2 regions of the Streptomyces sp. M92 genome follow, and region 2 is predicted to be linked to the other one. Evidence: predicted binding sites of a transcription regulator. Region 2 holds the regulator's gene; the other holds the start of a gene.
The links. Region 2 encodes HrcA, which represses chaperone genes, less so after heat shock. Its sites were predicted from a motif close to TTNGCACTCNGNNNNNCNGAGTGCNAA; they were not measured.
Positions count from the first base shown of each region.

Region 1 (4,207 bases), 6.8 Mb from region 2:
GGCTGCTCGCCCTGCTTGCGGACCATGCCGATGTGCCACAGCTGCGGCACGATCGTGCCGCCCGCCGCGTGCACCGCCTCGGCGACCTTCGCCCAGCCGGCCAGCTGCTCCTCGCCGTGAAAGCGCGGCACGCGGTCGCTGAGCCCGGCGGACTGGTGGCCGACGTAGGTCCCCTCGGTGACGATCAGGCCGACACCGGCGGCGGCACGGCGGGAGTAGTACGAGACCACGTCGTCGCCGGGGACGCCGCCCGGCGAGAACATCCGCGTCATCGGGGCCATCGCGATGCGGTTGGGGACGGTCAGGCCGTTGATGGTGGCCGGGCGGGCGAGGGTCTGGGCGGCGCGCGAGGCGGCGTCGGCGGCGGTGACGGTCACGTGGGGGCTCCTCCGGAGGTACCAGTCGGTATGTGCATGCGCATGTTGTTCCTTCGGGGGCAACAGGCCCGCCCGCCGCGCGCATTCCGGCCACCCGGCCTCAGTGGCTCAGCTCACAGCACCGAACGCCCGAGGGCGGCACCCCCTGTCGGGAGTGCCGCCCTCGGTCCGTACTGGACGGTCGATCAACCGGAACCGGTCGATCAGAAGTCCATGTCACCGCCCGGCATGCCGCCCGGAGCACCGGCCGCGGCGGCCTTCTCCGGCTTGTCGGCGATGACGGCCTCGGTGGTGAGGAACAGCGCGGCGATGGAGGCGGCGTTCTGCAGCGCGGAACGGGTCACCTTCGCCGGGTCGATGATGCCCTCGGCGATCATGTCGACGTACTCACCGGACGCGGCGTTCAGGCCGTGGCCGACGGTCAGGTTGCGGACCTTCTCCACGACGACGCCGCCCTCGAGACCACCATTGACGGCGATCTGCTTCAGCGGGGCCTCCAGGGCGAGCTTCACGGCGTTGGCGCCGGTCGCCTCGTCACCCGACAGCTCCAGCTTCTCGAAGACCTGGGAGGCCTGGAGCAGGGCCACGCCACCACCGGCGACGATGCCCTCCTCGACGGCCGCCTTCGCGTTGCGGACGGCGTCCTCGATGCGGTGCTTGCGCTCCTTGAGCTCGACCTCGGTGGCGGCACCGGCCTTGATGACGGCCACGCCGCCGGCCAGCTTCGCCAGGCGCTCCTGGAGCTTCTCGCGGTCGTAGTCCGAGTCGCTGTTCTCGATCTCGGCGCGGATCTGGTTGACGCGGCCGTTGACCTGGTCGGTCGAGCCGGCGCCGTCGACGATGGTGGTCTCGTCCTTGGTGATGACGACCTTGCGGGCGCGGCCCAGGAGGTCCAGGGACGCGTTCTCCAGCTTGAGGCCGACCTCCTCGGAGATGACCTCGCCGCCCGTGAGGATGGCGATGTCGCCGAGCATGGCCTTGCGGCGGTCGCCGAAGCCCGGGGCCTTGACGGCGACGGACTTGAAGGTGCCGCGGATCTTGTTGACGACCAGGGTCGACAGGGCCTCGCCCTCGACGTCCTCGGCGATGATCAGCAGCGGCTTGCCCGACTGCATGACCTTCTCCAGGAGCGGCAGCAGGTCCTTGACGTTGCCGATCTTGGAGTTGGCGATGAGGATGTACGGGTCGTCGAGCGACGCCTCCATACGCTCCATGTCGGTGGCGAAGTACGCCGAGATGTAGCCCTTGTCGAAGCGCATACCCTCGGTGAGCTCCAGCTCCAGACCGAAGGTCTGGGACTCCTCGACGGTGATGACGCCTTCCTTGCCGACCTTGTCCATGGCCTCGGCGATCAGCTCGCCGATCTGGGTGTCGGCGGCGGAGATGGAGGCCGTGGAGGCGATCTGCTCCTTGGTCTCGACGTCCTTCGCCTGCTCCAGCAGGGCGGCGGAGACGGCCTCGACGGCCTTCTCGATACCGCGCTTCAGGGCCATCGGGTTGGCGCCGGCCGCGACGTTGCGCAGGCCTTCCTTGACGAGGGCCTGGGCGAGAACGGTCGCCGTGGTCGTACCGTCACCGGCGACGTCGTCCGTCTTCTTGGCGACTTCCTTGACCAGCTCGGCGCCGATCTTCTCGTACGGGTCCTCGAGCTCGATCTCCTTGGCGATGGAGACGCCGTCGTTGGTGATCGTGGGCGCGCCCCACTTCTTCTCGAGGACGACGTTGCGGCCCTTGGGGCCGAGCGTCACCTTGACGGCGTCCGCGAGCTGGTTCATGCCGCGCTCGAGGCCGCGCCGCGCCTCCTCGTCGAACGCGATGATCTTGGCCATGTGAAGTGGTCCCTCCAGGACTGGGGGTGATTCCTTCGGACCGCGCCCGCGCCCGCGACGGACGGCTCGCCGGCCTCGTGGTTCCTTCCCCACCCGGCCCGCGGGCCTCACCGACCCGGTCCTTCGTTGTCACTCTCACCTTCAGAGTGCTAACGCAATGATTAGCACTCGCCCCCATCGAGTGCAAGCGCCTACCGAGGATCGGGCCGCACGCTCAGCCACCCGCGAACAGGGAACCGGGGCGTCCGTCCGGGCAGCCCGAAGGGCCCGCACCCCGGGTGAGGTGCGGGCCCTTCGGAGAAGAACCGGTTGCTTGCGGTGGCCGAACGTCTCAGGCGCTGAGGCGAACCATGTCGGCCTGTGGGCCCTTCTGACCCTGCGAGATCTCGAACTCGACCCGCTGGCCTTCTTCGAGGGTGCGGTAGCCGTCCATCTGAATCGCGCTGTAGTGGACGAAAACATCCGCACCACCGTCGACCGCGATGAAGCCGTACCCCTTCTCCGCGTTGAACCACTTGACGGTGCCCTGAGCCATGCCTAACTCCCCTATTACTGGCCCTTGCACAGATCCGCACTTCGCGGACCCGGGTCAGACCTCACCCCCCACGACTGGGGGCGTGCGCCGGAACGCGTCGACCGCGGCTGAATGTATCTGTCCAACTGCCGTCTGCAACAGGTCAATCGGACGAGAAATCTGGACGCACCCGGTCCGAAATATGGCGAGCTTTCGCCTGAATTCGGGTCAAGTCGGGTGACACAAAAGGAGCAAAAGCCGCGAAATGCGTCTGCATTTTGGCTGCATCTTGTCGGACGCAAAGCAGGAACTCAGGGCTCCGGGATCTTCGATCGGGAGCGCGTTCCCCAACTCTACCGCGCTCAATCACATGGAATTGCCCCCTCCGCTTCTCTCACGGAGGGGGCAATGGGCACTACGAGGCGTGTCAGCCGCCGGCGACCGCCGGGATGATGGAGACGCCCGCGCCGTCCGGCGTGGCGGTCTCCAGGCCCTGCTCGAAACGCACGTCGTCGTCGTTGACGTACACGTTGACGAAACGGCGCAGCTTGCCCTGGTCGTCCAGGACGCGGGCGGCGATGCCGGTGTGGTTCTTCTCCAGGTCGGCGATGACCTCCCCGAGGTTCGCGCCGTCGGCGCTGACCTCGGCCTGCCCACCCGTGTAGGTGCGCAGAATGGTCGGGATACGGACGGTGACGCTCACTTCAAGACCTCCGGTCGGATTTTCACAGACGGTGGGGCAGCGCCCCGGGGGCGCGGGGGCCGTGTCGAATATGCGGCTACCGCCGCGCGGGCGCGAACCAGCCCCCACCGGCCCGCAGACGAAGAACGAGCAGCGCTACGCGAGACCGGCCTCGCGGAACGAATCCAGGCTGGGACGAATCGTCGCGGTGAGCCCCGTACCCGCCACCGCGTCCAGCGTCTTCAGACCATCCCCCGTGTTCAGCACGACCGTGGTCAGCGCCGGGTCCAGCACGCCGTCCTCGACGAGCTTCTTGGTCACGCCCACCGTCACACCGCCGGCGGTCTCCGCGAAGATGCCCTCCGTGCGGGCGAGCAGCTTGATCGCGTCGACGACCTGCTCGTCGGTCACGTCCTCCACGGCACCGCCCGTGCGGCGCGCGATGTCGAGGACGTACGGCCCGTCCGCCGGGTTGCCGATCGCCAGCGACTTGGCGATGGTGTCCGGCTTCTGCGGGCGTACGACGTCGTGCCCGGCCTTATACGCGGTGGACACCGGCGAGCAGCCCTCGGCCTGGGCGCCGAAGATCTTGTACGGCTTGTCCTCGACCAGCCCGAGCTTGATCAGCTCCTGAAGACCCTTGTCGATCTTCGTGAGCTGGGAGCCGGAGGCGATCGGGACGACGATCTGGTCGGGCAGCCGCCAGCCGAGCTGCTCGCAGATCTCGTACGCGAGGGTCTTGGAGCCCTCCGCGTAGTACGGGCGCAGGTTGACGTTGACGAAGCCCCAGCCCTCGCCGGCCGGG
Region 1 covers NZ_CP101137.1:7,646,787-7,650,993, forward strand. Annotated here, with positions in the region: gene M6G08_RS35275 (NADH:flavin oxidoreductase) at 1-377, opposite strand, end outside; gene groL (chaperonin GroEL) at 581-2,206, opposite strand; gene M6G08_RS35285 (cold-shock protein) at 2,538-2,741, opposite strand; gene M6G08_RS35290 (MoaD/ThiS family protein) at 3,148-3,423, opposite strand; gene thrC (threonine synthase) at 3,559-4,207, opposite strand, start outside.
Region 1: the regulator HrcA is predicted to act here: its motif matches at 2,368-2,394, upstream of groL (chaperonin GroEL).

Region 2 (4,207 bases):
CTTCCAGTCCTGACCGCGCGGCACCCGGGGCCAGCCCTCGATCCCAAGCGACGACGGCTTCACCGCCTCCCAGATGTCGATGTACGGGTGGCCCACGACCAGCGCGTGCTCGCTCGTCACGGACTCCGCGATCCGCCACTCCTTCGAGCCGGGCACCAGATGGTCCACCAGGACGCCGAGCCGCGCGTCCGGTCCCGGCGCGAAGTCGGCGACGATCGACGGCAGGTCGTCGACACCCCCCAGGTACTCCACCACCACGCCCTCGATGCGCAGGTCGTCGCCCCACACCTTCTCGACCAGCTCGGCGTCGTGCCGCCCCTCGACGTAGATGCGCCCGGCGCGCGCCACCCGCGCGCGGGCCCCCGGGACCGCCACCGAACCCGACGCCGTACGGGAGGGCCGCACCGGACCCGAGGACGACGAGGGCCGCACCAGCGTCACCACCCGCCCCTCCAGCAGGAAGCCGCGCGGTTCCATCGGGAAGACCCGGTGCTTGCCGAAGCGGTCCTCCAGGGTCACCGTGCCGGCCTCGCAGCCGATCACCGCGCCGCAGAACCCGGTGCCGGGCTCCTCGACCACCAGGCCGGGGTCGGCCGGAACCTCCGGTACCGGCTGCGGCTTCTTCCACGGAGGGGTCAGGTCGGCGGAGTACTGGCGCATTCTCCCGACGATACGAGGAACCCAGGCCCCAAGATCAGCGCGACACGCCGAAGCGTGCCGCCAGCGCGTCCCGTTGGGCCCGCACGAACGCCGCGTCCACCACCGCGCCGTGCCCCGGCACGTACAGCGCGTCCTCGCCGCCCAGCTCCAGCAGCCGGTCCAGCGCGGCCGGCCACCGGGTCGGTACGGCGTCGGGGCCCGCCTGCGGCTCGCCGGACTCCTCGACCAGGTCGCCGCAGAAGACGACCTCCACCTCGCCCGGCACCAGCACCGCCAGGTCGTGGCCGGTGTGCCCGGGGCCCACGTTGGCCAGCAGGACCTGCCGGCCGCCGCCCAGGTCGAGGGTCCACTCGCCGCACACCTCGTGCCGGACGCCGACCAGCGCGTCGGCCGCCTCCTGAGCGGACCGCGCCTCCAGCCCTTCCGCCTCCGCGTCCGCGCACAGCGCCTCCCGCCCGTGTCCGCCCCGAGCGAACACCGCGCCGGTGCCCACCGCCCCGTACACCTCCGCCCCCGCGAACGCCGCCGCGCCGAAGACGTGGTCGAAGTGCGGGTGGGTCAGCGCGAGATGCGTCACACGGTGACCGGCGAGCGCCTGCGCCGCGGCGCGCAACCGGGCGCCCTCGGAGAGGCTCGACCCGGCGTCCACGAGCAGCGCGGCGCCCGCGCCGACCACCAGCCCCGCCGTGCAGTCCCACCCCGGCAGGCGGCACCGCCCCACCCCCGGGGCCAGCCGCTCCCACCCCAGCTCTTCCCAAGTCACGCTCATGACGGCGACGCTATCGGGGCACGCGCGCCCCGGCGCGGCGGCACCGTACCGGCGGTGACCGGCCCGGTGCCCGGCCTTGCCGTGGGTGTACCCCACAGCCGTACACTGGGCCGGGGAAGTCTGGCACTCGCGCACCGTGAGTGCCAGGACAGACAGGCAGGACAACGGACCGACGACTTCTGGAGGTGTGCGCGATGCTCAGTGAACGCAGGCTGAAGGTGCTGCGCGCCATCGTCCAGGACTACGTCGGCACCGAGGAGCCCGTCGGTTCCAAGGCCCTCACCGAGCGGCACAACCTCGGCGTCTCCCCGGCCACCGTGCGCAACGACATGGCGGCCCTGGAGGACGAGGGGTTCATCGCCCAGCCGCACACCAGCGCGGGACGCATCCCGACCGACAAGGGCTACCGGCTCTTCGTCGACAAGCTGGCCGGCGTCAAGCCGATGACCGCGCCCGAGCGCCGCGCCATCCAGAACTTCCTGGAGGGCGCCGTCGACCTCGACGACGTCGTGGCCCGCACGGTGCGGCTGCTCGCGCAGCTCACCCGGCAGGTCGCCGTCGTGCAGTACCCGTCGCTGACCCGCTCGACCGTGCGCCACGTCGAGCTGCTCTCGCTCGCGCCCGCGCGTCTGATGCTCGTGCTGATCACGGACACCGGGCGGGTCGAGCAGCGCATGGTCGACTGCCCGGCGCCGTTCGGCGAGGCGTCCCTCGCCGATCTGCGGGCGCGGCTCAACAGCCGGGTGGCGGGGCGGCGGTTCACGGACGTGCCCGGTCTGGTGGAGGACCTCCCGGAGGCCTTCGAGGCCGAGGACCGGGGTACGGTCTCCACCGTGCTCTCCACTCTCCTGGAGACGCTGGTCGAGGAGAACGAGGAGCGGCTGATGATCGGCGGCACCGCCAATCTCACCCGCTTCGGGCACGACTTCCCCTTGGTGATCCGGCCGGTGCTCGAGGCGCTGGAGGAGCAGGTCGTGCTCCTCAAGCTGCTCGGCGAGGCGAAGGATCCGGGCGTGACCGTCCGTATCGGTCATGAGAACGCCCACGAAGGACTCAACTCCACGTCCGTCGTGTCGGTGGGCTACGGTTCGGGCGGCGAGGCGGTTGCCAAGCTCGGCGTGGTCGGACCGACCCGCATGGACTACCCGGGAACGATGGGAGCGGTACGCGCAGTGGCACGGTACGTCGGACAGATCCTGGCGGAGTCGTAGGTGGCCACGGACTACTACGCCGTACTCGGCGTGCGCCGCGACGCCTCCCAGGACGAGATCAAGAAGGCGTTCCGGAGGCTCGCGCGCGAGCTGCACCCGGACGTCAACCCCGATCCGAAGACCCAGGAGCGGTTCAAGGAGATCAACGCCGCCTACGAGGTGCTGTCGGACCCGCAGAAGAAGCAGGTCTACGACCTCGGCGGAGACCCGATGTCCCAGGCGGGCGGCGGCGGAGCCGGCGGCTTCGGCGCGGGCGGCTTCGGGAACTTCTCGGACATCATGGACGCGTTCTTCGGCACGGCGTCGCAGCGCGGACCGCGCTCGCGCACCCGCCGGGGCCAGGACGCCATGATCCGTATCGAGGTCGAGCTGGACGAGGCGGCCTTCGGCACGACCAAGGACATCCAGGTCGACACGGCCGTCGTCTGCAACACCTGCAACGGCGAGGGCGCCGCCCCGGGCACCTCGGCCCAGACGTGTGACATGTGCCGCGGCCGCGGCGAGGTCTCGCAGGTCACCCGGTCCTTCCTGGGCCAGGTCATGACCTCGCGGCCCTGCCCCCAGTGCCAGGGCTTCGGCACGGTGGTCCCGACCCCGTGCCCCGAGTGCGCGGGCGACGGCCGCATCCGCTCCCGCCGCACCCTCACCGTGAAGATCCCGGCGGGCGTCGACAACGGCACCCGCATCCAGCTCGCGGGCGAGGGCGAGGTCGGCCCCGGCGGCGGTCCCGCCGGCGACCTGTACGTCGAGATCCACGAACTGCCGCACTCGACCTTCCAGCGGCGCGGCGACGACCTGCACTGCACGGTCACCATCCCGATGACGGCGGCGGCCCTCGGCACGAAGGTGCCGCTGGAGACCCTCGACGGCATGGAGGAGGTCGACATCCGCCCGGGCACCCAGTCCGGCCAGTCGATCCCGCTGCACGGCCGGGGCGTCACCCACCTGCGCGGCGGCGGCCGGGGCGACCTGATCGTCCACGTCGAGGTGACCACCCCGACCAAGCTCGACCCCGAACAGGAACGCGTGCTGCGCGAGCTCGCCAAGATGCGCGGCGAGGAGCGTCCGCAGGGGCAGTTCCAACCGGGTCAGCAGGGCCTCTTCTCCCGCCTGAAGGACGCCTTCAACGGGCGCTGACGGGCACCTGTCGAGGTAGGACGCCAGGAGCCTCCCGATGCGGATGCTCCTGGCGTATGCCAACGGAAGCCCGGATTCGGACTTGTTCGGAGGACGTGACAACATGCGCTCATGTCCTCCGCACTGACCGATCTCTTCCCCTGTCCGATCGTGCAGGCACCCATGGCGGGCGGCGTCTCCGTGCCGCAGCTCGCCGCCGCGGTCTGCGATGCGGGAGGGCTGGGATTCCTCGCCGCCGGGTACAAGACCGCGGACGGGATGTACCAGGAGATCAAGCAGCTGCGGGGACTGACGGCCCGCCCCTTCGGCGTCAACCTCTTCATGCCGCAGCCCGAGACGGCCGACCCGTCCGCCGTCGGCGTCTACGCCCACCAGCTGGCCGGCGAGGCCGCCTGGTACGAGACGGAACTCGGCGACCCCGAGTGCGGCC
Region 2 covers NZ_CP101137.1:800,982-805,188, reverse strand. Annotated here, with positions in the region: gene M6G08_RS03670 (DUF3097 domain-containing protein) at 1-660, opposite strand, end outside; gene M6G08_RS03665 (MBL fold metallo-hydrolase) at 695-1,429, opposite strand; gene hrcA (heat-inducible transcriptional repressor HrcA) at 1,624-2,640, shown strand; gene dnaJ (molecular chaperone DnaJ) at 2,641-3,777, shown strand; gene M6G08_RS03650 (nitronate monooxygenase) at 3,889-4,207, shown strand, end outside.